Rhodopseudomonas sp. BAL398: one gene and its partner. The protein of the gene in region 1 interacts with the protein of each later gene in a pairwise test. Links are inferred from orthologs where the notes say so. Each region holds a gene or a part of one and is shown on either strand. Other genes may lie near its edges.

Region 1 (14,312 bases):
AAAACATTCATGTTTTCAGCCCCATGTTTCTCGGAAATTGAGTAACGACACATTTCTGCGGACCAACGAAACCTGATTTCCGCAGCGATGAAGACCGAATGAAACCGAGGCTGGATAAACCGCCAGCATTGGGAAGCGACAAACCAAATGGCCGCAAAGGCCAATCTGACTGGCCAAATGGCCAAGATGACAGGGGACCGTCATGATCAAGGCTCTTTCAGCAATTACCGTTGCAGCGTTCGTAGCCGCCGCTTTGACCGTGTTGCCGGGCTTTGCCCCCCAGGTTGAAGCCAGCGTGCCGGTGGCTCTCGCCAAAGCCGACCGTCTCGATATCCGCCCGGTGAACGCGGATTGCTCGCAGCAGACTTGGCCGAACATCTCGGCCTCTTGCCTGCGCAGCGCCTCAAGCCGGACCGCCCATATCCGCGAAGCCCGGCTGGTGACCGCCAAGCGTCACTAACAGTTTTCAGGTTCTACCAAGCTCTGCCTCCAGGAGCTCCATCGAAGGCCCCCAGTGTGCCCGCCGGGGGCCTTTCGATTCGTGGCGATCGTTCAGCTCGGCTACCAGACGGATTCCAATTACCGACTGATCCAGACTTCCAACGTTCCTTTTGCCACGCCGTCATTTCGCTCCGGCTTTATTGATCTCGAAATCAATTTCGTAGCGTTAAGGGAATCCGCTAAGGTCCGTGCCGTCGGGTCGTCTGATTGATCGCGGTATCGCACGGCGGCGGTGTTCGCGGCAGAGGGTGTTCGCTGCCCGCCGCCGTCAACCCCCTCCACCTTCCAACCGGCATCCCCAATCTTCTTCATCACCGACCGGACATCACTGCGGTCGATTGCGCCTGCGAATTGGAAAAAGACATCGTAATTTGTCGCAGCAGGGGGCGCGACTTCTGTCTTAATTGGGGTTGGAGGCGGGGGATTGGCCCGTTCAGCCACGGTGTCCGCTGTGGTTCGACAGTCAATCAAAAGGTTGGCAAAACAAGCGAGACCTTGGCTCTGAGGATTTAGTTTGGAAAAGGCGAAAACTAACACCCACGCAATGCAGACGAACAAAACAGACCACTTTAAGAGATTCATAATCCAAGGATCGTGTAGCATGGCCGTAACGATCGCAACAAGAACACCCACGAAAACGAGATAAAGCGCGGGCCGTATCCTTGCCTCGGTGTCAATCCCAAATATTCCTACCGCGGCGACCGCAATAAATGCCGCCATACCACCAAAAATTAGTGCGGCTTCGCGCGGATGACTTTGGCTCCATCTTGCGAGCCACTGGAATGTGCCGCGCTGGGTTGTAGAATCCGTTCCGTCCCCGAGATCAGCCATATTCGCTCCCCCGCTCTACTCAGGGTAGCAAGGTTTCCGCTCTCAAGCAAATCACCTTGCCTAGAGATCGAGCAATCGAACGCAGCGTTGCATCGGCCGAGAAGGATCCTCCATCGGCGGCGGATCAGCCGCCGTTGCCGCTGTCAGTGTCCTCGCCGATATGTTCGACCGACACCACATGCTCGTCGTCGGCGGTGTCGAACACGGTCACGCCCTGGGTCGAGCGGCCGACGATGCGGATGCCGGCGACCGGGCAGCGGATCAGTTGGCCCTTGTCGGTCACCAGCATGATCTGGTCGTGGTCGTCGACCGGGAACGAGGCCACCAGCTTGCCGTTGCGGCTGTTGACCGCCATCGCCACGATGCCTTTGCCGCCGCGGCCGGTGGTGCGGTACTCGAACGACGAGGTTCGCTTGCCGTAACCGTTTTCGCTGAGTGTCAGCACGAACTGCTCGTTGGCCGACATCTCGGCGTAACGTTCCGGAGCCAGCGAATCCAACGCGCCCACCTCCTCCCCCTCAGCCTCGGCGGCCAATTCGGCGATCGCGGCCTCGTCACCATTGGGGGCGGCGTCTTCGCCGGTGGCGGCGCGACGAATGGCACCGGACTGTTTCAGATACAGCGCGCGCTCGGCCGGCGCCGCATCGAAATGGCGCAGAATGGTCAGCGAGATCACCTGGTCGCCGCTCGCCAGCGACATGCCGCGCACGCCCATCGAGGCGCGGCTCTGGAACACGCGGACCTCATTGACCGCAAAGCGGATGCACTGGCCGCCAGCGGCGGTCAGCAGCACGTCGTCGCGATCGGTGCAGATCTGCACGTCGACGATCGATTCGCCGACATCGAGCTTCATGGCGATGATGCCGGAGCGGCGCACATCGACGAAGTCCGACAATTTGTTGCGCCGCACGGTGCCGCGGGTGGTGGCGAACATCACGTCGAGCTCGGCCCAGGAGGATTCATCCTCGGGCAGCGGCATGATGGTGGTGATGCCCTCGCCCTGCTCCAGCGGCAGGATATTGATCAGCGCCTTGCCGCGGCCGTTCGGCGGCGCGATCGGCAGCCGCCAGACCTTTTCCTTGTAGACCTGGCCGCGCGACGAGAAGAACAGCACCGGCGTATGGGTCGAGGCCACGAACAGCCGGCTGACGAAATCCTCTTCGCGGGTCGCCATGCCGGAGCGGCCCTTGCCGCCGCGACGCTGCGCCCGATAGGTCGACAGCGGCACCCGCTTGACGTAGCCGGCATGCGACACGGTCACCACCATGTCCTCGCGCTGGATCAGGTCCTCGTCCTCGACCTCGCCCTCCTGCTCGATGATCGTGGTCTTGCGCGGCGTGGCGAATTCAGCCTTCACCGCCGTCAGCTCGTCCTTGATGATGCTCTGGACCCGCGCGCGCGAGCGCAGGATCTCAAGATAATCGGCGATCTCGAGCGCCAGCTTGTCGAGCTCTTCGGAAATTTCCTCGCGGCCCAACGCCGTCAGGCGCGCCAGCCGCAGATCCAGAATCGCCTTGGCCTGCTCGAACGACAGCCGCGCGGTGCCGTCGTCGGCCAGCCGATGCCGCGGATCATCGATCAGCATGATCATCGTGGCGACGTCCTTGGCCGGCCAGTCGCGCGCCATCAATATGTCGCGCGCCGTGGCCGGATCCGGTGAAGTCCGAATCACCCTGATGACTTCGTCGATATTGGCGACCGCGATCGCCAGACCGACCAGGATGTGGGCGCGGTCGCGGGCCTTGTTGAGCAGGAACTTGGTGCGCCTGGTGACGACCTGCTCGCGGAAGGCGATGAACACCGTCAGCAGGTCCTTGAGATTCATCACCCGCGGACGGCCGCCGTCGAGCGCCACCACATTGGCGCTGAAATTGGTCTGCAGCGGCGTGAAGCGGTACAGCTGGTTCAGCACCACTTCGGGCACCGCGTCGCGCTTCATCTCGATGACGACGCGAAAGCCGTCGCGATCGGATTCGTCGCGCAGATCGGAGATGCCCTCGATCTTCTTCTCGCGCACCAGTTCGGCGATCCGCTCGACCATGGTGGCCTTGTTCACCTGATAGGGAATTTCCGAGATGATGATGGCCTCGCGCTCCTTGCGCGCCGGCTCGATCGTCACCTTGCCGCGCATCACGATCGAGCCGCGGCCAAGCTGATAGGCGGCGCGAATCCCGGCGCGGCCCAGAATGATGCCGCCGGTGGGGAAATCCGGGCCCGGAATGATGTTGATCAGGTCGTCGATGGTCAGCGCCGGATCGTCGATCAGCGCGACGCAGGCGTCGATCACCTCGCCGAGATTATGCGGCGGGATGTTGGTCGCCATGCCGACCGCGATGCCGCCGGCGCCGTTGACCAACAGGTTCGGAAATTTCGCCGGCAGCACGCGGGGTTCGCGGAACGAGCCGTCGTAATTGTCCTGGTAATCGACGGTGTCCTTGTCGATGTCGTCGAGCAGGCCCTGCGCGATCTTGGTCAGGCGCGACTCGGTGTAACGCATCGCGGCGGCAGAATCACCGTCGACCGACCCGAAATTGCCCTGACCGTCGATCAGCGGCACGCGCATCGAGAATTCCTGCGCCATCCGCACCATCGCGTCATAGACCGACTGGTCGCCATGCGGATGATACTTACCGATGACGTCGCCGACGGTGCGCGCCGATTTGCGATAGGGCTTATTCCATTCGAAGCCGTTTTCGTACATCGCGAACAGAATCCGGCGATGCACCGGCTTCAAACCGTCGCGCGCATCCGGCAGCGCACGGGCCACGATCACGCTCATGGCGTAATCGAGATACGAGCGCTTCATCTCGTCGAGGATCGAAATCGGGCGGATATCCGAAGGCGCCGGCGGCTCCCCGGGCTTGTTATCGTCGGTGTCGGACAATGGTGATTTCCGGTGAGAATCTGATCGGCGATTTATAGCCGATCCGGCGTCTGCAAACCACCTTTAACTGGCCCGGCCGGCGGGTTTTTCCCTTCGTTTTTCCAATTACTTAGGCGGCGCACCCGACCTCCTCGAACGGGTCATTCCGGGGCGCGAGGCAGCAGGCCGAATGAACCCGGAATGATGCCGTTCTGGATTGCGAACGCAGCAAAGGCGCAGGCGCTCAGTGCTCGTCCGGATGCGGGGTGGCGCCGAACCGGTTCACGACGATGTCGCGCTTGGTCTCGTCGACCCGCACCGTCATCTCGAACCGGCCCTCATGCAGGTCCTTGCGCAGCACCTCGGCATTGCGATGCAGCCAGCTGATGCCGGCGCCATCGGCGGCGTCGATCGACAGGTCGAGCGCGATCCGGCTCAGGGCCAGCCGCTGCTCGATCGCCGCCAGCAGCTCGTCGATGCCCTCGCCGGTCACCGCCGACACCATGAAGCACGGATGCTCGGCCGGGCGCCTGGCGGCGATGTTGCTGAGATTCTCGCGCTGCTCCGGTTCGAAGCGGTCGATCTTGTTCCAGACCTCGAGGATCCGCCCGCCCGCTTCGGGATCGATCCCGAGCTGGCGCAGCACGGCGTCGACGTCGCGCTGCTGGGCCTCGGCGTCCTCGTGCGAAATGTCGCGGACGTGGAGGATCAGATCGGCTTCCAGCACCTCTTCGAGCGTGGCACGGAACGCCGCCACCAGCTGGGTCGGCAGGTTGGAGATGAAGCCGACGGTGTCGGACAGCATCGCCTTGCCGCCATGCGGCAGCGTCAGCCCGCGCAAGGTCGGATCCAGCGTGGCGAACAGCATGTCGGCGGCCTGCACCTCGGAGCGCGTCAGCCGGTTGAACAGCGTCGACTTGCCGGCATTGGTGTAGCCGACCAAGGCGACGACGCGGTACGGCACTCGCTGCCGGCCGGCGCGGTGCAGCCGGCGGGTGCCCTGCACCTTCTTGATCTCGTTTTCGATCTTGGTGATGCGATCGCCGATCAGCCGGCGGTCGGCCTCGATCTGGGTCTCGCCGGGGCCGCCCATGAAGCCGAAGCCGCCGCGCTGCCGTTCCAGATGGGTCCAGGACCGCACCAGCCGCGACCGTTGATAGTTCAGATGCGCCAGCTCGACCTGCAGCGCGCCTTCCTTGGTCTTGGCCCTGCGGCCGAAGATTTCCAGGATCAAGCCGGTGCGGTCGAGCACCTTGGTATTCCAGGCCTTCTCCAGATTGCGCTGCTGGATCGGCGACAGCGCGCAATCCATCACCACAAGGTCGGCCTCGTGGCCCTGGATGATGCCGAGAATCTCCTCGACCTTGCCCTTGCCGAGATAAGTGGCCGGGCGAATCTGCCCGATCGGCGCCAGCACCAATTCGGCGATCACCAGATCGATCGCACGCGCCAACCCCGCCGCCTCGTCGAGACGAGCGTCGGAGCCGCGCACCGCAATGCTGTCGGTTGAATCGGGATCGCCGCGACGCGCGCGCAAATACGGGCCGACGACGATTACTCGTCCGGTCTGCTCGTCATGCACCGACCGCGGCCGGTCGGCGCCCCCGTCAAGGCTGCGGGGTTCCAATCAGGTCAAGCTCAAGCTGGAGCGTCCTCGCCACCTTCGAACAACTGGATCGGTGCGCCGGGCATGATGGTTGAGATCGCATGCTTGTAGACCAGCTGCGAATGACCATCGCGCCGGAGTAACAAACAGAAATTATCGAACCAGGTGACAATGCCCTGCAACTTGACCCCGTTCACAAGAAAAATCGTGAGAGGAGTCTTGGTCTTGCGAACGTGGTTCAGGAATGTGTCTTGAAGGTTTTGTGCGCGGTCTGCCGCCATTTTCTTGTCCCGCAGTATGTTTTGAATTTTTTTTGCCGCGACGCTGCTCTCTGCGGAGCATGGTCTCGGTGTCAGCCTTCCTGAGATCCCCCTCCGGAGACCGACAGGTTGATTAGACGTCAGGTGCCAATGTTAGGCAAGCAGGTTCCCGCAAAAGCTGTGTTACTGAGGCAACAAAACTCAGGAAAATGCCGAAAATCGGTGGAACTGCTCACGCAAACGCGTGGCAATCCGACCTGGCGTACCGTCGCCAATGATCCGGCCATCGATCGCCACGACAGGCATCACGATCTGACTCGACGCGGTGACGAAGGCCTCCGCGGCCTGCAGTGCCTCGTCGACGGTAAAGGCGCGTTCCTCGAATTTGATTTGCAGTGCCGCAAGGGTTTCGATCAACACCGCCCGGGTGACACCGGCGAGGATTCCGGATTCCGCCGAGCGGGTGACCACACGACCGTCCTGGGTGACGATCCAGGCGTTGCTGGAGGATCCCTCGGTGACCAGGCCGTCGCGATCGACATACCACGCCTCATAGGCGCCCTGCTCGCGCGCCGCTTGCTTGGCCAGCACGTTCGGCAATAGCGCCGTCGACTTGATATCGACCCGCGGCCAGCGGTTCTCCGGCAGCGTGATCACCTTGATCCCATGCGCCGCGGTGTCCTGGTTCTTGGCATAATTCAGCGCCCGCGCGGTCACCACCAGGCTCGGCGCGACGCCGGCCGGAAAACCGTGATCGCGCCGCGCCACGCCGCGGGTCACCTGCAGATAGACCAGCCCATAATTGACCCGGTTACGCCGCACCACCTCATGCAGCACCACCTGCAACGCCGAAAGCGGCATCGGCATCGCGATCCGCAATTCACCGAGCGAGCGCTGCAGCCGCGCCATGTGCCGCGGCATGTCGACGATCTTGCCGCCGCGCAGCTCGCAGACCTCATAGACGCCGTCGGCGAATTGATAGCCGCGATCCTCGATGCTGACGCAGGCGTCGCGCATGTCGCGATAGCGGCCGTTCACATAGGCGATGCGAGCCATGAGACTGTTCCGGAAATGATGATGCTGATGATGATGCGAGGACGGCGACGCCGGTCAACCGACGCCGAGCGCCTTGAGCTTGCGGTGCAGCGCGGAGCGCTCCATGCCGACGAATTCGGCGGTGCGCGAGATGTTGCCGGAGAACCGGCTGATCTGCGCGATCAGATAGTCGCGCTCGAACACTTCGCGGGCCTCGCGCAACGGCAGTCCCATGATGTGCTCGCCATTATTGCCGGTCGGCATCGTCGGCACCATCGAGCCGACATCCTGCGGCAGCATGTCGGCGGTGATGATCACTTCGGGACCGCCGCTGGCCAGAATCATCACCCGCTCGACATTGTTGCGCAGTTGGCGGACGTTGCCGGGCCAGACATGCGATTGCAGCACCGCCATCGCGTCCTGGCCGATCTGCCGCTTCGGCAGGCCGGTGGCGAGCGAGATCTGCTCCATGAAATATTCGATCAGTTCGGGAATGTCCTCGCGGCGCTCCGACAGCGGCGGCACCCGGATCGGCACCACCGAGAGGCGGTGATAGAGGTCCTCGCGGAACCGGCCCTCGGCAATCTCCTCCTCGAGATTGCGCGCGGTCGAGGACACGATGCGGACGTCGACATTGACCTTGGCGGTGCCGCCGGAGCGCTGGAAGGTCTGATCGACCAGCACCCGCAGGATCTTGTTCTGGGTCTCGCGCGGCATGTCGCCGATCTCGTCGATGAACAACGTGCCGCCATGGGCCTCTTCCAGCGCGCCGGCCTTGCGCTGCTGCTCGCCATTGGACTGCTCGACGCCGAACAATTCGATTTCCATCCGCTCCGGCGTGATCGCAGCGGCGTTGATGACGACGAACGGCCCTTCGGAACGGCCAGAGGCATTGTGCAACGTCCGCGCCGCCAGCTCCTTGCCGGAGCCGCTCGGCCCGACGATCAGGATCCGGCTATTGGCCTTGGCGGCGCGCTCGATGGTCTGGCGCAGCTGGTTCATGCAGGCGGAGCGGCCGGTCAGCGTCGAGGCGCTCGGCGCCTGCTGCTTCAGCTCCTTGACCTCGCGCTTCAGCCGCGAGGTCTCCAGCGCCCGCGTCGCCACCAGGATCAGGCGGTCTGCCTTGAACGGCTTCTCGATGAAGTCATAGGCGCCGCGCTTGATCGCCGCGACCGCGGTCTCGATATTGCCGTGGCCGGAGATCATCACCACCGGGACCTCGGCGTGCTCGCGCTTGATCTGCTCCAGCAATTGCAGCCCGTCGAGCCGGCTGCCCTGCAGCCAGATGTCCAGGAACACCAGATTGGGCCGGCGGTTGGCGATCTCCGCCAGCGCCGAATCGCTGTCGCGCGCGGTGCGCGTGGTGAAGCCCTCGTCGTCGAGAATGCCGGCCACGAGCTCGCGAATATCGGCCTCGTCATCAACGATCAGAATGTCATTTGCCATGGGTCGCGCCTGTCATCTCAGCTGCTGCTGACAGCTACTGCTGTGGTTTCGTTACCGGCCGGGCGGTTGGGTTCACTGGATTCGGCGGTCGGGGCCTGTCCGGAAATCGAAAAGCGCAGCCGCATCCAGGCGCCGCGCTGCCCTGGCCGAATCTCCGAGGCATCGTTGAGCTCGATCCGACCGCCATGATCGACCAGAACCCGGCCGACGATCGCCAGACCAAGCCCGGTGCCCTTCTCCCGCGTCGTCACATAGGGCTCGAGCAACCGCGCCCGGCTGACCTTGGGCAGGCCGATGCCGTTGTCGATCACGTCGATGACAATGTCCTCACCATCGCGGGCGGCGATCACGTCGATGCGGCCCTTGCCGAGCTGCTCGGGCGGCACCACGTCGATCGCCTCGGTGGCGTTCTTGATGATGTTGGTGAGCGCCTGCGAAATCAGCCGGCGGTCGAACCGCGCCCGCATCGGTTCGTCCCTGATCTCGGCCTCGATCTCGATCTCGGGATGGCCGACCCGCATCAGGAACACGACCTGCCGTACCGTGTCGGCGACGTCCTCGCCCTCGATCACCGGCTTCGGCATCCGGGCAAAGCGCGAGAATTCGTCGACCATGCGCCGGATGTCGTCGACCTGGCGGACGATGGTGTCGGTGCACTGCTCGAAAATGGCTTTGTCTTCGGTGATGACCTTGCCGAATTTGCGCTTGATCCGCTCCGCCGAAAGCTGGATCGGGGTCAGCGGATTCTTGATCTCGTGTGCGATCCGCCGCGCCACGTCGGCCCAGGCCGAGGTGCGCTGCGCCGACACCAATTCGGTGATGTCGTCCAGCGTGATGATGTAGCTGTCGCGCGAATGGCTGGTCTGCTCGGCGCTGACCCGCACCGACAGATTGCGCTCATGGCCGTCGCGGGTGATGGCGATCTGGCCCTGCACCAGCCGCTGCGAGCCCTCGCGCGCCGACTTCATCATCTCGTCGAGTTCAGGTAGCACCTCCGACAAAGGATGGCCGAGCGTCTCGGATTCCGAATGACCGATCAGCTTTTCGGCAGACCGGTTGAGAATGCCGATGCTGCCGGAGCCGTCGACGCCGATGATGCCGGCCGAGGCCGACGACAGCACCGCTTCGATGAAGCGACGGCGGCTGTCGATCAGGTCGCTGGCGCTGACCAGCTCGTCGCGCTGGCTGCGCAATTCCTGGGTCATCTTGTTGAAGGTCTCGCCGAGATGGGCGAGATCGCCCTCCGACTTGAACACCGGCACCTGGACGTGCAGATCGCCGGTGGAGACCAGATTGGCGGCGCCCATCAGGCGCCGGATCGGCGCCACCAGCCAATTGGCGAAATTCAATCCGATCAGCACCGCCGACATCAGCACCGTGAGCGCGATCACCGTGAACAGCAACGCCAGCGTCACCTGAAAGCCGAGCCGGCTCGACTCGATCTTGGCATATTCGGCGACGCTGGCCTGGGTCTGGCGCAGTTGCGAGACCACATGCGGATCGAGCAGCCGGGCGACGTAGAGGAAGGTGTCATCGAAGCCGCGCAGCCGGATCACCGCGGCGACGTAATTGGCCTCGATGAAGACCGCGATCTGCGGCTCCTTCGCATTGACGTTTTTCAGGAATTCGGCCGCCGGCACGTCGAAGTCGCGCTGAATGCCGGTCTGCGCGGATTCCAGGATATGGCGGTCCTTGTCGATCAGCATGGCGCCGGGAAGATTGCGCGCCGCCGCACTGGCGGTCAGCAATTCGCGAAATGAGCGGCGGTCCTGATCGTAGAGCGGTCTCGCATTGGAAATGTCGTTGGCCATGCCCAGGATGTCGCCGCGAATCATCTGGGCGTGTTCGTGCAGATAGGCATTGGCGACGATCAGCGAATTCTGGATCACCGCCCTCGTCGGCCCCGAGAACAACCGATCCAGCCCGCGGTCGATGGTGACATTGGCGACGATCGACACCAGAACGGCCGGCAGCACTGCGATCACCGAGAATAGGCTCACCACCTGGACGTGCAGCCGCGCGGCGGCGCGACCGCGGCGGCGGGCCTGCACCACCTTCCAGACTTCACGAACGATGATCACCACCAGCAGAAGCACGGTGGCGGCGTTGATCAGCAGGAAGGTCACCACGACGTCCCGCGTCGGCGCGATCCAGGTCAGACCGGTCAGCACCACGAAGGTCAGAGTTGCCGAGATCAGCGCCAGCGCCACGGCAAGGGGCACGATCAGCCGGCGCAGCCGCCCCGCGCGTGGCTCGGCAATCGACGGTTCAAAAGGCTCGGTCGACGGATCTGCGCTGGTCATTCTGGCAATAGGTGAGCGTGAACGCGGGACGAACGCCGGACTCTGGCGTCGACTGATGCATTCCTACAACAATGTTGCCAAATTACGACTATTCGACGGCGCGGTCTCCCCGGAAACTTACGAGCATTCCAGGCAAATTCGCCATTGCGCGCCGGCGGCCGGATTCAACCGCCGGTCCGATAGACCTGAATGTCGAGGTCGCGAATCTTCTTTCGCAGCGTGTTTCGATTGAGCCCCAGCAGATCCGCCGCGCGAATCTGGTTGCCGCGGGTCGCCGCCAGCGCCGCGGTCAGCAGCGGCACCTCGATTTCACGCAAGATCCGATGATAGAGCCCCGGTGGCGGCACGCCGTTGGGAAAGCCGGAGAAGTGCGAGGACAGGTACATCTCGACCGCGCCGCCGAGATTGTCGACGCCGTGCTGGGCGCTGCCGCTGGACACCACCGCGGGCGGCGCCAGCTCACCATCGATCACTGAGCCGGTGATGATGTCCTGTGGATAAAGCGCGGCCAACCGCCGGGCGAGGTTCTCCAGCTCGCGCACATTGCCGGGCCAGCGATGCTGCTTCAGCCGCTCCAGCGCCGCGGCGTCGAGTTTCTTGGCCGGCAATCCGTCCTTCTCGGCCAGCGCGAAGAAATGCCGGACCAAATCGGGCAGATCCTCGATGTGCTCGCGCAAGGGCGGCAGCCGCAGCGGCACCACGTTGAGCCGGAAGAACAGATCCTCGCGGAACAGGCCCTGCTGGATCAGGATGCGCAAATCCTTGTTGCTCGCCGCCACGATCCGGACGTCGGTCTTGATCGGGGTGCGGCCGCCGACCGTGGTGTATTCGCCCTGCTGCAGCACCCGCAGCAGCCGGGTCTGCGCCTCCATCGGCATGTCGCCGATTTCGTCGAGAAACAGCGTGCCGCCCTCGGCCTGCTCGAACCGCCCGGAGGCGCGGGTATTGGCGCCGGTGAAGGCGCCGCGCTCATGGCCGAACAACTCGGACTCGATCAGGTCGCGCGGAATCGCCGCCATGTTGACGGCGACGAACGGGCCATTGCGACGCTTGCCATAATCATGCAGCGCGCGCGCCACCAATTCCTTGCCGGTGCCGGATTCGCCGGAAATCATCACCGTCAGGTCGGTCTGCATCAGCCGCGCCAGCACCCGATAGATTTCCTGCATCGCCGGCGAGCGGCCGACCAGCGGAATCGAATCGAATTCTGGGTCGTCGGCGTAGCTGGCGGCGCGGTCCTTCGGCTCGGCCAGCGCGCGGCCGACGATCGCGATCAGCTCCTTGAGATCGAAGGGCTTGGGCAGATATTCATAGGCGCCCTTCTCCGAGGCGCGGATCGCCGTCATGAAGGTATTCTGCGCGCTCATCACGATGACCGGCAGGTTCGGCCGCAATTTCTTGATCCGCGGCAGCAGGTCGAAGGCGTTCTCGTCCGGCATCACCACGTCGGTGATCACCAGATCGCCCTCGCCCTGGCTGACCCAGCGCCACAGCGTCGCGGCGTTTCCTGTCAGCCGCACCTCATATCCGGCGCGCGACAGCGCCTGGTTGAGCACGGTGCGTATCGCGGTGTCGTCGTCGGCGACTAGGATGCTACCTGCGGGCATTGTCAGTCCTCATCTTGCAGTCTGTGAGGCATCGGGCGACGTCGCCGGCACGTCCTCGCCGTTGCTCTTAATGTAGGGCTTCTCGATATTGAACATCGGCAGCAGCACGCGGAACGTGGTCTTGCGCGGCTGCGATTCGCATTCGATGATTCCGCCATGGTCGCCGACGATCTTGGCCACCAGCGCCAAACCAAGCCCCGAGCCCGACGGCTTGGTGGTGACGAAGGGATCGAACAGATTCGGCAGCAGGTCTTCGGGCACGCCGGGACCGTTGTCCTTGACGCAAAACTCCAGCGGCAACGACACCCGCGTCTTCTTGCCGGGCACCGACAGCCGCACGCCCGGCCGGAACGCGGTGGTCAGATGGATCTCGGCGTCGCTGCCCAGATCGACCACGGCCTCGGCGGCGTTCTTCACCAGATTGAGGAAGACCTGAATCAATTGATCCTGATTGGCCAGCACCGGCGGCAGTGACGGATCGTAATCCTCGATGAACTTGATATTGCGGGCAAAGCCGGACTGCGCCAGCCGCTTGACGTGATCCAGCACCGAATGAATGTTGACCGGGCCGCGCGCCACCGGCCGATCGTCGCCGAACACTTCCATGCGATCGACCAAAGTGACGATGCGGTCGGCCTCGTCGCAGATCAGTCTGGTCAGCATCCGGTCCTCGGATGAGGCGGCCTGCTCCAACAGCTGCGCCGCGCCACGAATGCCCGACAATGGATTCTTGATCTCATGCGCCAGCATCGCCGCCAGCGCGATCACCGAGCGCGCGGCGCTGCGGTGGGTCAGCTGCCGGTCCATCTTGTCGGCGATGGTGCGCTCCTGCAGCATCACCACGATGTGGCCGGGCCGCTCCGGCATCGGCGCGACGTGCAGATCGACCTGGCGGTCGCCGCCAATCCGCGGCGTGCCGAGATCGACCTTATATTCATTGACCGGCGAATTGCTGAGCAGGACCTGATCGATCAGCGCCAGCAGCGGACTGCCGAACGGCACCAATTCGGTCAAGGACTGCCGGCGCAGGAACTGGGTCGAAATCTCGAAGAAGGATTCTGCGGCCATGTTGGCGTCGATGATCTTGCCGTCGGGCGCGATCAGCAACACCGGGTTCGGCAGCGCGTTGAGAATGGCGTCGCTGTCGGTCGGCGGGGTGCGGCGTGGTTCTGCGACGGCGTTCATGCGGCGGCACTCCAGGCGAAATCGTCATAGGCCTCGCCGAGCGAATGCTGCACGGCAGCCGGATCTTCCGCGGTCAGGATTCGGGCGCGCCAGCTCTTCAATGCCGCTTGCGGCGCGTGGCCGGCAGCGGCCACCTCGAGCGCCCAGCCGAGATGTTTGCGGGCGTGGCGAAGCCCGATCTGCATCCCGTAAAGGCTGAGGATATCGTCATAGAGAATCCGCAGATAGTTGAGCTGATCGGCCAGCGCCGGCGCCGGCTCGGCGAGCCCGGTCTCGAACTGGCGGCCGATCTGGCCGGGCAGCCAGGGCTGGCCCTGGGCGCCGCGACCGATCATCACCGCGTCGGCGCCCGATCGCTGCAGCGCCGTCATCGCTCTGTCGAACGAGGTGATGTCGCCATTGACCACCAGCGGAATGGTAATCGCCTGTTTCACCGCGCGAATGGCGCGCCAATCGGCCTCGCCCTTGTAGAACTGGCATCTGGTGCGACCGTGGACGGTAATCAGTTGCACGCCCGCGGCCTCGGCGCGCCGCGCCAATTCGGGCGCGTTGATCGATTGATCGTCCCAGCCCAGCCGCATCTTCAAGGTCACCGGCACCTTGACCGCTGCGATCGTCGCCTCGATCAGTTTCAGCGCGTGATCGAGATCGCGCATCAGCGCCGAGCCGGAGGCC
Region 2 (16,525 bases), 3.3 Mb from region 1 along the record:
GGCTCGGGCTGTTGATCTCCTGGCATTTGGCTTCCAGCCGCCCGACCAGGTCCTTCTCCAGCAGCGTGAACAACACGATGCCGGGCGCTTCCTCGATTTCCGCGAGTACGCGGTCGAGCTGCTTCTGGCTGCGCACCAGCGGATAGACATGTTCGACCGGCGAGACATTGGCGTATTGCGCGGCGACCGCGCGCGACACCGTGATCAGGGTTTCGCCGGTCGAATCGGAGACCAGGTGAAGATGAAAATAGCTGCCTTCGGTCGGCATCATGACCCTGTATATCCTGTGAAAAGCTGTGGGGCTGGAGCCGGGTTTTGGCGCCGCGGCGGGCGCGGGCGGGATAACCCGGCTTTTTCTTCACAGGCCTCGTGTGAGGGAATGTTTTCGCGCTGACTCGGATGTTAGCGGGGTTATGTGGATTTGTCTCTTGATAAAGAGCCTAACGAAAGGCGCAAGTCCCTGAGCGCAGTTGCGTTATTCCGATCGTCGGAGTCCTGTGCATTTCGCTGTGGGGTTGTGCATAAACGGCTGGCAACTGACCGATGGTTTTGCGTGGGCCTAATCCACTGTCACTTAGACTCTAACCTAAGAATCTATAACTATTGTTTTAGAAAGGGACGGCTTGCGGATAGACCTAACTTCAAGCATTTCGATAACGCTCGTGTTAGGCATGGCGTTCCAAGCGAGACGATCGAGACAGGGCTGCCAGCGGGCGGCGGTGAGAATTCCGAATGGTTGAACTGCTCTACCCATGGCTGAAGGCGCTGCATGTGATCGCGGTGATTTCCTGGATGGCCGGAATGCTCTACATGCCGCGGCTGTTTGTCTATCATTGCGATGCCGAGATCGGATCGAAACAATCCGAAACTTTCAAGATCATGGAACGGCGGCTATACAAGGCGATCATGACGCCGGCCATGGTGGTTGCCTGGATCGTCGGGCTCTACATCGCCTGGGACCGTAACTTTCTGATGGAAGGCTGGTTTCACGGCAAGCTGACCCTGGTTGTGCTGATGACCGTGATCCATTTTTTTCTGGGTCATTGGGTTTTGGCCTTCGCTGCCGACCGGAACCAGCATAGCCATAAATTCTATCGGATTATCAACGAGATACCGACGGTGTTGATGATCGGCGCGGTGATCCTGGTGATCGTGAAACCGTTCTAGAGCGGCGTGAGGTCGCGGCCCGATTCGAACGCCTTGCGTGGAGGCCGGTGATTTTCTATAGTGGAGCATCCCACCCCACGCAGGCGGATGTGGTTGCGAACCGGTTTTGTCGAGAACCGGCCGCCGCATCAGGTTTGAAGCCTCTCCGCACCTTCGTTGCTCAAGACCTCGTTTCTGAAGACCCGCTTTGAAGATTCGCGGACTTTCCTGATCGCTAGGCGCCGGACTTCTCCGGCTTGCAAATCCCTCCCCGGTTATTTTCCACAGGACCATCCCAATGCGGGAAATGAAGCTACAAGACCTCAAGGCCAAGACCCCGGCCGAACTGGTGTCGTTCGCCGAAGAGCTCGGCGTCGAGAACGCCAGCACGATGCGCAAGCAGGAACTGATGTTCGCCAGCTTGAAGCAGCTGGCGATCAAGGAGACCGACATCATCGGCGAGGGCGTGGTCGAAGTGCTGTCCGACGGTTTCGGATTTCTGCGCTCGCCCGACGCGAACTATCTGCCGGGACCGGACGATATCTACGTCTCGCCGTCGCAGATCCGCCGCTTCGGCCTGCGCACCGGTGATACGATCGAAGGGCATATTCGCAGCCCGAAGGAAGGCGAGCGGTATTTCGCTCTGTTGAAGGTCAACACGCTGAACTTCGAGGACCCGGAGAAATCCAAGCACAAGGTCAATTTCGACAATCTGACGCCGCTGTTTCCGGATGAGCGGTTCCGGCTCGAACTCGAAGATTCGACCAGGCGCGATCTGTCGGCGCGAGTGATCGATATCGTGGCGCCGATCGGCAAGGGCCAGCGCGCTTTGATCGTGGCGCCGCCGCGCACCGGCAAGACCGTGCTGATGCAGAACATCGCGCATTCGATCACCGCCAATCACCCGGAATGCTATCTGATCGTGCTGCTGATCGACGAGCGGCCGGAAGAGGTCACCGATATGCAGCGTTCGGTGAAGGGCGAAGTCGTTTCCTCGACCTTCGACGAGCCCGCGGTGCGTCACGTCCAGGTCGCCGAGATGGTGATCGAGAAGGCCAAGCGGCTGGTGGAACATGGCCGCGACGTCGTCATCCTGCTCGACTCGATCACGCGCCTTGGCCGCGCCTACAACACCGTCGTCCCGTCTTCAGGCAAGGTGCTGACCGGCGGCGTCGACGCCAATGCGCTGCAGCGGCCGAAGCGGTTCTTCGGCGCCGCGCGGAACATCGAAGAGGGCGGCTCGCTGACCATCATCGCCACCGCGCTGGTCGATACCGGCTCGCGCATGGACGAAGTGATCTTCGAAGAATTCAAGGGCACCGGCAATTCGGAGCTGATCCTCGACCGCAAGGTGTCGGACAAGCGGACCTTCCCGGCGATCGATATTTCGCGCTCCGGCACCCGCAAGGAAGAGCTGATCACGGACGCTCAGCTGTTGAAGAAAATGTATGTGCTGCGCCGGATCCTCAATCCGATGGGAACGATGGACGCCATCGACTTCCTGCTCGACAAGCTGCGCAACACCAAGAACAACGCCGAATTCTTCGAGTCGATGAATACCTGATCGACCGATCCGGATTTGCGAAGGGCGTCCCGCGCGAGCGGGGCGCCTTTTTGTTGCGGGCTTGCAGCAACATCGGATGATCATGTTCGCAACGCCGTTGCGTGGCGCGTTGCCTTTTCGCCGGGCGGGCGGCAAGACAGGCGGATGCATCCGCGCGATCACACCATCTTCGCTTTGGCCACGGGCCGGCCGCCGACCGCGATTGCGATCGTGCGGGTCTCGGGGCCGCGCGCGGGCTGCGTGTTGCGGACGCTGAGCGGCCATATGCCGCCGCCGCGGGTCGCCGCGCGGGCGCTGTTACGCGATCACAATCAAGAGCTTATCGATGACGGCCTGGTGTTGTGGTTTCCCGAGCCGGCAAGCGCCACCGGCGAGGACGTCGCCGAATTTCATATCCATGGCGGCCGCGCGGTGCTGGCCGCGCTGTTCGCCGCACTGGCCTCGTTCGACCAGGTGCGGCCGGCGGAGCCCGGCGAATTCACCCGGCGCGGCTTCGAGAATGGCAAGCTGGATCTGACGCAGGCCGAGGGGCTCGACGATCTGATTCACGCCGACACCGATCGGCAGCGCCGCCAGGCGCTACGGCAATTGAAGGGTCTGCTCGGTGACCGGGCGCGGAGCTGGCGCGAGCAGATCATCGAGGCGTCGGCGCTGATCGAGGCCGGTATTGATTTTTCTGACGAGGGCGATGTGTCAGCGGAGCTGATGGCTCCGGCGCTCGCACGGATCGCGACGCTGCGCGATGAAATTGAAGAAGTGCTTGCGGCGCAGGGACAAAGTGAACGTCTGCGCGATGGACTTGTGGTCGCGATCGCCGGGCCGCCGAATGTCGGCAAATCGACGTTGATCAATCAGCTGGCGCGGCGCGAGGTCGCAATCGTGTCGCCGCAGGCCGGCACCACGCGCGACATCATCGAGGTGCAGCTCGATCTCGGTGGCTATCCGGTGACGGTGATCGACACCGCCGGGATTCGCGACAGCGATGATGTAGTCGAGCAGGAGGGGGTGCGGCGGGCCAAAGCGCGTGCGGCGGAAGCCGACCTGGTGCTGTGGCTCAGCGCGGACGATGCATCGGGTATGACCATCGAAGGGCAGGCTCCGGTCTGGCGCGTGCGCAACAAGATCGATCTCGAGGGTGGAAAAAGCGGCGATTTGGGGCCTGAAAATCTTGCGGCAAAGTTGTGGCAAGCTGGGGGCGGATCGGCGCAGGAGCGCGATGCCGCGGTTTCTGTCTATCGGATCTCGGCCAGGGACGGAGAGGGGGTGCCGGCGCTGGTGGCCGGGCTCGAGCGATTCGCTGAAGCGTTTTTCGGCGGGGCGGAAGGCGGGCTGATCGGTCGCGAACGGCACCGATTATTGCTGCGGGATGCTGCGGCTTCGCTGCAGCGCAGCATGGCGGGTGGGATCGGAGAGGAAATGGTCGCGGAGGAATTGCGGGTGGCGGCTGCCGCGCTCGGGCGCCTGCTGGGACGGGTGGATGTCGAGGATGTGCTAGGGGCGATCTTCAGCCGATTTTGTGTTGGAAAGTAATATTACTTTGTTCAATATTAGAAATAGTGAATTTTAATTCGTTCTTTGAGTTTCTCTGGCTGAACCAAGATTTGTTTCACGTGAAACATTGGCGCAATTTGATTTACGGAGAGAGCCGGCGAGTCAGTGCAGCCACGCCGCATGATTGCAGCAGATGAATTCGTGTCCCGGGCGCGATGCGGCATTCTTATGCCGCTTCGCAGAATCGGGACCCCGCTCATGGCCCCGGGTGACGATCGGCGAAAAGCGGGCCCCCGGCTCTGCAGTGCATCACGCCGCGAAGAGCGGCGTACTGCGCTGCGTCCGGGGCACGGGCGATGATAGGCTTGTGGGCTCCAGCCTCTGCCGTCCGACCGCTGCCCAGCAGCCGTTAGCCCACAGGTAAGTTCCTGCTTCAAGGCGCCACAAAGCTGGGCTAGAAGCCGCGCATGCAAAATTCCTTCGCGCAAAGCTCGTTCGATGTGATCGTGATCGGCGGCGGCCATGCCGGGACCGAGGCGGCGGCTGCCGCGGCGCGCCTCGGCGCGCGGACCGCGCTGGTGACGCACAAATTCGCAACCATCGGGGCCATGTCCTGCAATCCGGCGATCGGCGGCTTGGGCAAGGGCCATCTGGTTCGCGAGGTCGACGCGCTGGACGGGCTGATGGGCCGCGCCGCCGATGCCGGTGGCATTCAGTTTCGCATGCTCAATCGCCGCAAGGGCCCGGCGGTGCGCGGACCCCGCGCCCAGGCCGATCGCAAGCTCTATGCCGCCGCGATCCAGGCCGGGATCCGCGCCACCGCGAATCTGACCGTGATCGAAGGCGAAGCCGACAATCTACTGGTCGAGTCCGGCCGCGTCACCGGGATCCGGTTCGTCGATGGCCGCGAATTGCAAGCCGGCGCGGTCGTCATCACCACCGGCACGTTTTTGCGCGGATTAATTCATCTCGGCGAGCGCAGCTGGCCGGCCGGGCGGATCGACGAGGCCCCGGCGCTGGGCCTGTCCGGCGCCTTCGAGCGGATCGGCTTTACGCTGGGCCGGCTCAAGACCGGCACGCCGCCGCGGCTCGACGGCACCACGATCGACTGGTCGGCCGTGGAGATGCAGCCCGGCGACGACCCGGCCGAGCCGTTTTCGGTGCTGACCCACCGGATCAGCAATCCGCAGATCCAATGCGGCATCACCCGGACGCTGCCGTCGACCCATGAGGTGATCCGGGCCAATGTGCACCGCTCGCCGATGTATTCCGGCCAGATCCAGAGTTCGGGGCCGCGTTATTGTCCCTCGATCGAGGACAAGATCGTCCGCTTCGGCGATCGCGACGGCCATCAGATCTTTCTCGAGCCCGAAGGGCTGGACGATTCCACGGTCTATCCCAACGGCATTTCGACCTCGCTGCCCGAAGATGTGCAGCGCGCCATTCTGGCGACGATTCCGGGGTTGGAGCGGACCAAAGTCATCCGGCCCGGCTATGCGATCGAATATGACCATGTCGATCCGCGCGAACTCGATCCGACGTTGCAGACCAAGCGGCTGCGCGGTCTGTTCCTGGCCGGCCAGATCAACGGCACCACCGGATACGAAGAGGCGGCGGCGCAGGGGCTGGTCGCCGGTCTGAATGCGGCTTTGGCGGCGGGCGGCAGCGAATTGACCGTATTCGACCGCGCCGACGGCTATCTCGGGGTGATGATCGACGATCTGGTGACCCGCGGCATCACCGAACCCTACCGGATGTTCACCTCGCGGGCGGAATATCGCCTGACGCTGCGCGCCGACAATGCCGACCAGCGGCTGACCGACAAGGGGCTGGCGCTGGGCTGCGTCGGCGCCGAGCGGGCAGGGTTTCATCGTCACAAGATGGCGGCGCTGAATGAGGCCAAAACGCTGGCGCAATCGCTGGCGATCACCCCGAACGAGGCGGCCCGGCACGGTCTGGCGCTCAATCGCGATGGGGTGCGGCGCTCGGCCTTCGAATTGCTGGCCTATCCGGAGCTCGGCTGGGCCGATATCACGGCGATCTGGCCCGAATTGACCGCCGTGGCGCCGTCGATCGCGCTGCATGTCGAAATCGACGCCAAATATGACGTCTATCTCAAGCGCCAGAGCGCCGATGTCGAGGCATTTCGCCGCGACGAAGGCCTGGTGCTGACCGATATCGATTATGCGCTGGTGCCGGGCCTGTCGAACGAGGCCCGCAACAAGCTGGAAAAGGCCCGGCCGCGCACCGTCGGGCAGGCCGGCCGGCTCGACGGCATGACCCCGGCGGCACTGGGCATCCTGGCGGCCTATTTGCGGCGCGAAGCCCGCAGGCGTCCGGCCGCAGAGGTTGGCTAGGCTGTTTCACGTGAAACAACAGGGGGGACGATGCGGATCACCCGGCGCGCCGAGCCCGACGACCTCGAAAGTCTGATCGACCTCTATCGGCATGCCAATCCGGACACCCCTCGGCTATCACAGCCTTGCGCCCAGCAGATCTGGGCCGAAATCCTGGCCGCCGAACGCACCGTCTTGTTCGTCACCGCCATGGCGGGCCGGCTGGTCTCGACCTGCTGCCTGACCACTGGGCCGAATCTGATGCGGGGCGGGGCGTCTCATGCCTTGCTCGAAAATGTGGTCACGCACCGGGAGTTTCGCCGTCAGGGTCATGGCCGCGCCACCATCGCGGCAGCTTTGCAAGAGGCCTGGAGCAGGGGCTGTTTTCAGGTGTTTCTGGTGACCGGCCGGGGCCATGCCAACCCTTACGTCCACGACTTCTATCGTAGCGTCGGCTTCGCTGAGCTCGGCAAAACAGCCTTTGTCGCCCGTCCGCCTGACCAGCACTGAAGGTTTTGGTCCAGCGAGGCCATTACGGGGCGCGAGCCCAGTGGGGCGTGCGAACCCAGTGGGGCGTGCGAGCCCATGAACTAATGGACTGGCTTCGCACGAAGCTACGATGAAATTGACTGCCGGCAGATACAGGAATCTCGCGGCAAAGCATGGAATTACGCAAGATTCCGGGTTCGCTCGCAGCAAGCTGCTCGCGCCCCGGAATGACCCGGATCAAGCTGGATTTGATGCCAAGCTGCGGTGGGGCGGTCGTTTTGGCAGTCATTTCGCTGCTTGTAACGAATGAGGCTGGTTTGCTGGCCTCTTGCGGCGTCGACGACCTGGAATCGGTTGGGCTTTGAGTCGGGCAGGCCCGGACGCAGTCCGTGCGGCACCCCCCACCCGGCTCGCCTTCGGCGATCCACCCTCCCCACAAGGGGGAGGGATGGCACTCGCGGCGGCCGCAGGCTTTCAAAATCCGATCATGCTTTCCAGTTGAGTTGATTCGCCTGAAAGCAAAGGCGCTTGGTTTCGACTCATCCACGCGTCATGGCCGGGCTTGTCCCGGCCATCCACGCCTTTGATCCAGCACGGCTTTCAAGGCGTGGATGCCCGGCACAAAGCCGGGCATGACGAACGAGAAGCTGTGCCGTCGGGTACAATCCAGGGCCGCGTCATTCCGGGGCGCGAGCAGCTTGCTGCGAGCGAACCCGGAATCTCGCCCCGGTTCCCTCAGCCGCGAGTTTCGCTGGCTTTGCCGAATTGGACCGGAGGCCGATGCGCTGAAGCGGGACCTGGCAAAGGGCGGGACCTGGGCGTCGTCCGCGCGCCGGGCTCGATCCGTCGATCACCCAGTACATTCGCGAGCTGGCGCCGAATCAGCGGGACGCAAACTTGCCGACGCGGCTCACCCAATTCGGACCGCAGGCGGCCGACGCGCCGACGACCGTTTAAAACTATCTCGATCCCATTCTGCCACGCAAAGGGATGGAAGCCGGGCGTTTGCGGGCGTATGGAATGACCTCATTCAACCAAGGCTCGGCTTCGCGCATGGCGCAACGTTCCCAACAGGCGGCACCCTTTCCCCGGCTCGACGCCGACCGGGCCGCGGCGTTGCGGCTCACGCCTGTTTCACGTGAAACAACCGCGCGGCTCGACGCCTATGTGGATCTGCTGCTGCAATGGCAGGCCAAGACCAATCTGATTTCGCCCGCGACGCTGCCGGTGCTGTGGACCCGGCACATCGCCGATTCGCTGCAGCTGCTGACGATCGCGCCCGCCGCCAGGACCTGGCTGGATTTCGGCAGCGGCGGCGGCTTTCCCGGATTGGTGCTGGCCTGCGCGATGGCAGACGCCGGCGGCCATGTCACTTTGGTCGAGCGCAATGCAAAAAAGGCGGCGTTTTTGCGCGAGGCGCTGCGGGTGACGCGGGCGCCGGGCCAAGTTATGCTGGCGGACATCGGGGATAACGAGGATAGTTTTCCCCGCGATGTCGATTGCATCACCGCTCGGGCCGTTGCTCCGCTACACCAGCTTATCGGCTTCGCCGAACCCTTGCTGATAGAGGGCGCGAGAGCCCTGTTTCTCAAGGGTCAAGATGTAGACGCGGAATTGACCGAATCCACTAAATATTGGAAAATCACGCCTCGTCTTCATGCCAGCCTCACCGGCGGACATGGCTGGATTGTCGAACTCGACCGGATCGAGCGGCAGACCCCGTCCGCACTACCTCACTAACCAGATGGCCCGCGCATGACCGTAATTGATCAAGTATATCAAGGCGATAGCAAGGAGACGGGGGCCGGCCACCCGCGCATCATCGCGCTCGCCAACCAGAAGGGCGGGGTCGGCAAGACAACCACCGCGATCAATCTCGGCACCGCACTCGCGGCGATCGGCGAGCGGGTGCTGATCGTCGACCTCGATCCGCAGGGCAATGCCTCGACCGGACTCGGCATCGATCGCCGCGACCGCAGCTGCTCGACCTATGACGTGCTGATCGGCGAGGCGCCGCTGCGCGACGCGGTGGTGCCGACCGCGGTGCCGCGGCTGCATATCGCGGCGTCGACGATGGATCTGTCCGGCCTCGAACTCGAACTCGGCAATAGCCGCGATCGCGCCTATCGGCTGCGCAATGCGATCGCCGCTTTGAACGACGGCGTCGTCGAGCCCCTCGATTACACCTATGTGCTGATCGATTGCCCGCCGTCGCTGAATCTGCTGACGGTCAATGCGATGGCGGCGTCGGACGCGATTCTGGTGCCGCTGCAATGCGAGTTCTTCGCGCTCGAAGGTCTGTCGCAGCTGCTGCAGACCGTCGAGCAGGTGCGCTCGACGCTCAATCCGAATCTGTCGATCCACGGCATCGTGCTGACCATGTTCGACAGCCGCAACAATCTGTCGAACCAGGTGGTGGCGGATGTCCGGCAGTTCATGGGCAAGAAGGTCTACGACACCATGATCCCGCGCAATGTGCGGATCTCGGAAGCGCCGAGCTATGGCAAGCCGGTGCTGGTCTATGATCTGAAATGTGCCGGCTCCGAGGCCTATCTGAAACTCGCGACCGAAGTGATCCAGCGCGAGCGCGAACTACGCACCGCGCATTGATGGCGCTCTGAATTTGCTTCGTCATTGCGAGCGAAGCGAAGTCCGTAGGGTGGGCTAAGCGAAGCGTGCCCACCACACAGGATGATGCCAACGCGAAGCCAATGGTGGGCACGGCGCAAGCGCGCCTTTGCCCACCCTACGACTACGACGCAACAGACCATGACGTGACAGCAAGCACTGCGGAGTAACCACGTGAGTTCGAGAGCGAATCCAAAGGAGCTGGCAATGGCCGACGAGCAGCGGTCGCGACTGGGTCGCGGTCTGGCGAGTCTGATCGGAGATGTCGGCGGCGAGGCCGCGCATCTGGAGCGTCCGCGCGCGCAGCGCAAGGTGCCGATCGAATTCCTCAAGCCCAATCCGCGCAATCCGCGGCGGGCGTTTTCCGACGCCGAACTCGCCGAGCTCGCGGACTCGATCAAGCAGCACGGCGTGATCCAGCCGATCGTGGTGCGGCCGGTCAAGGGCGCGCAGGATCGCTACGAGATCATCGCCGGCGAACGGCGCTGGCGCGCCTCGCAGATCGCCGGCCTGCATGAAGTGCCGATCGTGCCGGTCGATGTCAGCGACGCCGCCGCGCTGGAAATCGCCATCATCGAGAACGTCCAGCGCGAGGACCTCAACGCGCTCGAAGAGGCGCTGGGCTATCACGCGCTGGCCACCGAATTCAAACACAGCCAGGACGACATCGCCAAAATCGTCGGCAAGAGCCGCAGCCATGTCGCCAATATGATGCGGCTGACCAAACTACCCGATGACGTCCAGGCGCTGATCGCCTCGGGACAATTGTCGGCAGGCCATGCCCGCGCGCTGATCGGCGTGCCGGATGCCTCGGCTGCGGCGAAACGCATCGTCGCCGAAGGCTTGAATGTGCGCCAGGCCGAGGCGCTGGCGCATGAAGAGGGCGTGCCGGAGCGCAAGCCGCAGCAGCCGCGCGCCGGCAAGACCAAGGACGCCGACACCGTCGCGCTGGAAAAACGCATCAGCGACGCGCTCGGCCTGAAAGTCAGCGTCGAGCATCGCGACCCCGGCGGCACCGTGCAGATCAAATATCGCGACCTCGAACAGCTCGACGAAATTCTGCGGCGGCTGGATGCCGATGGCTGACGCTTAGTGCGAGCGGCTCGACGCTGTTAGCAGGCGGAAAGAGCGATCAGCCAAACGAGGCCCTCAAGACCGTCATTGCGAGGAGCGCTTGCGACGAAGCAATCCAGTCCTTGCTGGGCGGCCCTGGATTGCTTCGCGGTCGGACGGCGCGATGCGCCATCCTCGGCTCGCAATGACGACATCAAGCTCGATGTGATTGGTTTCTTCTTCATTCAGACTCTTATGGAAGTCTAACCGCGCCGCCTTGCATTGACGGCGATCGCCAGTAGCACGCGCTGGGCGATCACGGCGGCGAGGTTGGTCTGCTTGCGGGCGTCGAGGGCTGCCACCGCGAGCTGATCGATGATCGCCAGCAGTCGGGTCGGCGGGAAATTGCGTAGCGCGGTTTCGGCGGCGGCCTTGCGGGAGAAGTGGATGCGGGGATAGCCGCTCTCCAGCACCGAGGAGGCCGATGCGCCGTCATCGACCGCGAGCGACGCCTTGTGCAGGAATGCGGCGTGGCGCTGCGCCGCCATGATGATCAGGCCCGGATAGGTGCCGGCGACCATCGCCTTGGCGAATTCGCTCTCGACGATCGCCGGGCGGCCGCCGAAGGCGGCGTCGACGATGGTGTCGAGTTTCAATTCAGAGGCGTCCGAGACGCTGGCCATCACGTCGTCGACGCTGACCTCGCCATTGCCATGGGCGTAGAGCGCGAGCTTGCGCAATTCGTTGCGCGAGGCCTGGCGGTCGCCGCCGAGCAGCGCCATCAGAATGGCACGGGCGTCGGCCGTGATCTTCAGATTGGACAGCCGCAATTCATCGTCGATCAATTTGGTCAGATCGCGTTCGCCGTCCGGGTAGCAGCCGATCGCCACCGCGGTCTTGGCGCGTTCGCAGGCTTTGCGCAGCGGCGATTCCGGCTTGATGTCGCCGGCCTCGATCACCACCCGGCAATCCTTCAGCGCCGAACCCGCCAAGGTGTCGACGCCGCTGACAAAGCTCTTCGAGCCGGCGCGCACCCGGATCGCGCGGCGGCCGCCGAACATCGGAATCGACATCGCCTCGTCGACCAGCCGCGACGGCTCGGCGGCGAGGTCGTCGCCGTCCAGCCGGGTTGTGGCGAAGGGATCATTGGGATCATCGACCGCGGAGACGATCAGCGCATCGGCGCGTTCGCGCACCAACCCGGCGTCGGGACCGTAGAGCAGGATGATCGGCCGCGCGGCATCGGGCCGGGCCAGAAAGGCGTCTATCTCTCTGCCCTTGAGCGCGACCAAGTCAGGTGCCGGCGTAGAAAAACGCCGCCAGCCGGGTCTGGATATTCTCGGCGATTTCCTGCGAGGCGCGGTCCTCGGCGTCGCGGCCGGCGCGCGAGCGGGCGAAGCGCTGGGTCTGGCCCGGGACGTCATATTCGACCCGCGAGAAGGTGCTGCCGCTCATCACCACCTTGTCGGTGGCGACTTCCTTCAGCGTGTAATTGGCGTCGATGCCGTAATTCTCGATCGACGGCAGCGCGGTCTTGGGATCGACGATCATCGACGAGCGCGACGTGGTCAGCCGCAGCGTCAAGATGTGGGTCGGCGGCAGGCCGGTGGCGCCGCCATAGAGCTTGAACATCAGCGCGTTGCGGATTTCCACGCCGAGCCGCGCGGTGGGCGATCCGTTCGGCACCGCGACCGGCGGCACCGCGACGCCGAGCAGCTTCTCGCGCAAGGCGGGTGTGCCGTCGCTGCGCTCGGCATACATCGGCTGGAAGCAGCCTGCGGTCAGGGCCGCCAAGGTGGCGACGATCGACAGCCGGGCTGCGATGCGCCAGTTACCCCACGACATTCACGATCCTCTGCGGCACGACGATAATCTTGCGAACGGGCTTGCCATCCAGGGCCTGTTTTACCGTATCGAGCGCCAAAACGGCAGCCTCAATTTCCGGATTCTGCGCATCCCTGGCCACTGTGACTTCTCCGCGCTTCTTGCCATTGACCTGGACCGGCAGGGTAATGCTGTCTTCGACCAGCAGATCGCGTTCGATTTGCGGCCAGACCGCCTCCGACACCAGCCCCTTCTGGCCCAGCACCTGCCAGCATTCCTCGGCCAGATGCGGCATCATCGGGTGGAACAGCTGCACCAGAATGACCGTGGCTTCCCGGATCGCCCAAGAAAGATCAGGTGCGAGATCGGGCGCCGGCTGCCCCGGCCGCGCCAGAACCTCGGCCAGGGTGTTGGAATACTCCCGGATATGGGCGAGGCTGACATTGAAGGCGAGCCGCTCGATGCCGGACAGCACCTTGTCGAGCGCCCCATGGGCGGCCTTGCGGACCGCCAAGGCGTCGGCGCCGAAGCTGGCCGGGCGCGCGTCGGGGGCCGCTTTGGCGATGTCGGCGGCGTCATTGACCATCCGCCACAGCCGCTGCACGAAGCGCGAGGCGCCCTTGACGCCTTCCTCGCTCCAGATCACGTCGCGATCCGGCGGCGAATCCGACAGCATGAACCAGCGCGCGGTGTCGGCGCCGTAGCTGCCGATGATGTCGTCGGGGTCGACGGTGTTGCGCTTCGACTTCGACATCTTCTCGATCGGGCCGATCTCGATCGGCGCGCCGCCATCGAGCAGCGTGGCGCGGCGGCCGTCGCCGTCGGGCACGATGGCGATCTCGGCCGGCGAGGCGAAGCTGCCGTCGGGCTTCTTATAGGTCTCGTGCACCACCATGCCCTGGGTGAACATGCCGGCGAAGGGCTCGTCGAGGCCGATATGGCCGGTGGCCTTCATCGCCCTTGTGAAGAAGCGGCTGTACAAGAGATGCAGGATCGCGTGCTCGACGCCGCCGATATATTGGTCGACCGGCATCATCCGGTTGACCACGGCGGGCGTGGTCGGCGCGTTCTCGTTCCACGGATCGGTGAAGCGCGCGAAATACCAGGACGAATCCACGAAGGTGTCCATGGTGTCGGTTTCGCGCACCGCCTTGGCCCCGCATTGCGGGCAGGTGACGTGTTTCCAGGTCGGGTGATGATCCAGCGCATTGCCGGGCTTGTCGAATGTCACGTCATCCGGCAGTTCGACCGGCAGCTCCGAATCGGGGACCGGCACCACGTCGCATGTCGGGCAATGGATCACCGGGATCGGACAGCCCCAATAGCGCTGCCGCGAAATGCCCCAGTCACGCAGCCGGAAATTGACTTCGCGCTTGCCCCAGCCGTCGCGCTCGAAAATCTCCAGCGAGCGCGCCATCGCCTGCTCGCAGGTCATCACGCCGGGTTCGCCGACCCAGTGCACGTAATTCACGGTCTCGGTCTTGGCCGGCACGAAGGCCTCGTCGGTGACGCCTTCGTCATGGCCGAGCGGCTTGAACACGTCGATGACGTCGATGCCGTATTTGCGGGCGAAATCGAGGTCGCGCTGGTCATGGGCGGGACAGCCGATGATGGCGCCGGTGCCGTAATCCATCAGCACGAAATTGGCGATATAGAGCGGCAGCTGCCAGTTCGGATCGGCCGGATGGGTAGCCTTGATGCCGGTATCGAAGCCGAGCTTCTCGGCGGTGTCGATCTCGGCCTGCGCGGTGCCGATGCGGCGGCATTGCTCGTTGAAGGCGGCGACGTCCGGCCGGGTTGTCGCCAAGGCCTTGGCCAGCGGATGGTCCGGCGAGATCGCCGCGAAGGTCGGGCCATACATCGTGTCGGGCCGGGTGGTGAACACCGGTAGCGTGTCGAATCCGGCGGGAGCGCCGACTAGGCCGAACGAAAAGCGCAGGCCCTCGGAGCGGCCGATCCAGTTGCGCTGCATCAGCCGCACCTTGTCGGGCCAGCGATCCAGCGTATCGAGCGCGTCGAGCAATTCCTGGGCATAGCGGGTGATCTTGAACACCCACTGGTTCATCTCGCGCTGCTCGACCACGGCGCCCGAGCGCCAGCCGCGGCCGTCGATCACCTGCTCATTGGCCAGCACGGTCATGTCGACCGGGTCCCAATTGATCTTGCGCTTTTCCCGCTCGGCCAGGCCTTCCTTGAGGAAGTCCAGGAACATCTTCTGCTGGTGCTTGTAATAGCTGGGGTCGCAGGTCGCGAATTCGCGCGCCCAATCCAGCGACAGGCCCATGGTCTGCAGCTGCTTTTTCATCGCCGCGATATTGGCGTAGGTCCAGGCCTTCGGCGCTACCTTGCGCTCGATCGCGGCATTCTCGGCGGGCAGGCCGAAGGAATCCCAGCCCATCGGATGCAACACGTTGAAGCCGCGCGCCCGCATCGTCCGCGCTACCACGTCGCCCATGGTGTAGTTGCGGACATGGCCCATATGGATCCGGCCGGACGGATAGGGGAACATCTCCAGCACGTAATACTTTGGGCGGGGATCGTCGTTCCTTGTGGCGAAAATCGCCTGGCGGTCCCATTGCGCCTGCCATTTCGGCTCGGTTTCGCGGGCGTTGTAGCGTTCGTTTGTCATGGAATCAGGATTCGGCCGGCCGGTTCGAGCGCTTGTCAGGGCGGTGGGAGGCGCGAATGAGGTCGCAAACCGGTGCTAGCTCTTGGTTTCGGAATTCGCGCGCGAGGCCGGCAACTAGGCCATAAAACCCCGCGCGTGGTCAATGGCTTGGGACAATCACACGGCAGTTCCGGCAGTGCCGGGCGCGGCCGCGCGGTCGGACGTTACCCCGCCAGCGCCATTGGGCTGTCGGTGTCGGTGCTGCGGATGAAGCCGTGCTGGACCACGGTGTTGCGGCCGCGATGCTTGGCGGCATAGAGCGCGGCGTCGGCGGCTTCGATCAGATCGCGCGGGTGCAGCGCGTCGCTCGGGCTGATGCAAGCCATGCCGACGCTGACGGTGACGTGCTGGAACGCGCTGGTCCGATGCGGAATCGACAATTCCTCCACCGCGGCGCGCACCATCTCGCCGACCCGCAGCGATTCCTCGGCGTCGGTTTGCGGCACCAGCAGGCAGAATTCCTCGCCGCCATAGCGCGCCGCCAAGCCGCTGGTCCGCTCGGCAATGCCCGCCAGGGTCTCGCCGATCCGGCTGAGACAGGCGTCGCCTTCGGGATGGCCGCAGCTGTCATTATAGAGCTTGAAATGATCGACATCGATCATCAACAGCGCGACCTTACCGCCATCCTGCTGCGCCTTCATCCATTCGAAGTCGAGCCGGCCCTGGAAGCCGCGACGGTTGGCCAGTCCCGACAGCACGTCGATCGAGGCCATCACGGTGAGCTGGTTGTTGCTGGCGACGAGCTCGCGCTCGCGCTCGCCCAGCTTGCGCGCCATCGCGTTGAACGCCTTGGCCAGCGGCACGAATTCGGCGGGCAGTCCCGACCGGGTGGCGCGCGCCGACCAGTCGCCCTGGCCGAATTTCGTCGCCGTCGCGGTGAGGATGCCGATCGGCCGCACGATCAACCGCTCGGCCGCGACCAGCGCGCCCAGCAGCACCACCAGACAGGCCATGGCCAATTGAAGATAGGCGGTGCGGATCTCGTGATTGATGGCGGCCGATACCTTGGCTTCGTCGATGCTGACCACCAGCCGGGTCTTGGTACCGGGAATCCGGGCGAAAGAGACCAGCCGTCCGTCACTGCGCACCACCATCGCGGTTCGCGAGCCGGGGACATTGTTGATCAGGGCGGGAGCCAGCCCGAGCGTTTCGATGGAGGTGCCGATCAGGCTGGACTGTCCAGGCGGGGTCGCCAGAATGACGCCCTCGCTGTCGACCAATGCGGCGGTCACACCGGTTCGCCCGGCCAGATCGCCCATCACCCCTGACATCCAGTCGAGATTCATCCCCGCAATGACGACGGCATCTTCGCCGCCGGCAACCGCC

The links.
Region 2: the proteins of hfq (region 1) and rho interact in binary tests that used the Escherichia coli proteins (3 or more experiments, as listed by UniProt). The link is inferred for Rhodopseudomonas sp. BAL398 from one-to-one orthologs.

What each region holds. Positions count from the first base shown.
Region 1 is NZ_CP133111.1:1,005,638-1,019,949, reverse strand. What follows is about bases 4,459-7,420. They hold hfq (RNA chaperone Hfq), read right to left. Parts: upstream 6,083-7,420; coding sequence 5,834-6,082; downstream 4,459-5,833. Other genes in these bases: RBJ75_RS04740 (sigma-54-dependent transcriptional regulator), read right to left, coding at 7,172-7,420; RBJ75_RS04745 (D-amino-acid transaminase), read right to left, coding at 6,263-7,117; hflX (GTPase HflX), read right to left, coding at 4,459-5,822. Also shown: RBJ75_RS04770 (hypothetical protein), read left to right, coding at 203-460; RBJ75_RS04765 (hypothetical protein), read right to left, coding at 580-1,332; gyrA (DNA gyrase subunit A), read right to left, coding at 1,457-4,216; more of hflX, read right to left, coding at 4,440-4,458; more of RBJ75_RS04740, read right to left, coding at 7,421-8,542; RBJ75_RS04735 (sensor histidine kinase NtrY-like), read right to left, coding at 8,560-10,845; ntrC (nitrogen regulation protein NR(I)), read right to left, coding at 11,010-12,452; RBJ75_RS04725 (two-component system sensor histidine kinase NtrB), read right to left, coding at 12,462-13,637; tRNA dihydrouridine synthase DusB, read right to left, coding at 13,634-14,312. UniProt on the Escherichia coli protein: RNA chaperone that binds small regulatory RNA (sRNAs) and mRNAs to facilitate mRNA translational regulation in response to envelope stress, environmental stress and changes in metabolite concentrations.
Region 2 is NZ_CP133111.1:4,266,720-4,283,244, reverse strand. Bases 765-3,577 are described here. They hold rho (transcription termination factor Rho), read left to right. Parts: upstream 765-1,444; coding sequence 1,445-2,710; downstream 2,711-3,577. Other genes in these bases: mnmE (tRNA uridine-5-carboxymethylaminomethyl(34) synthesis GTPase MnmE), read left to right, coding at 2,855-3,577; hemJ (protoporphyrinogen oxidase HemJ), read left to right, coding at 765-1,167. Also shown: RBJ75_RS20205 (pyruvate, water dikinase regulatory protein), read right to left, coding at 1-268; more of hemJ, read left to right, coding at 733-764; more of mnmE, read left to right, coding at 3,578-4,240; tRNA uridine-5-carboxymethylaminomethyl(34) synthesis enzyme MnmG, read left to right, coding at 4,669-6,558; RBJ75_RS20180 (GNAT family N-acetyltransferase), read left to right, coding at 6,589-7,047; RBJ75_RS20175 (hypothetical protein), read left to right, coding at 7,200-7,391; 16S rRNA (guanine(527)-N(7))-methyltransferase RsmG, read left to right, coding at 8,080-8,766; RBJ75_RS20165 (ParA family protein), read left to right, coding at 8,782-9,636; RBJ75_RS20160 (ParB/RepB/Spo0J family partition protein), read left to right, coding at 9,862-10,740; holA (DNA polymerase III subunit delta), read right to left, coding at 10,971-11,999; LPS assembly lipoprotein LptE, read right to left, coding at 12,001-12,552; leuS (leucine--tRNA ligase), read right to left, coding at 12,539-15,160; RBJ75_RS20140 (diguanylate cyclase domain-containing protein), read right to left, coding at 15,364-16,525. UniProt on the Escherichia coli protein: Facilitates transcription termination by a mechanism that involves Rho binding to the nascent RNA, activation of Rho's RNA-dependent ATPase activity, and release of the mRNA from the DNA template.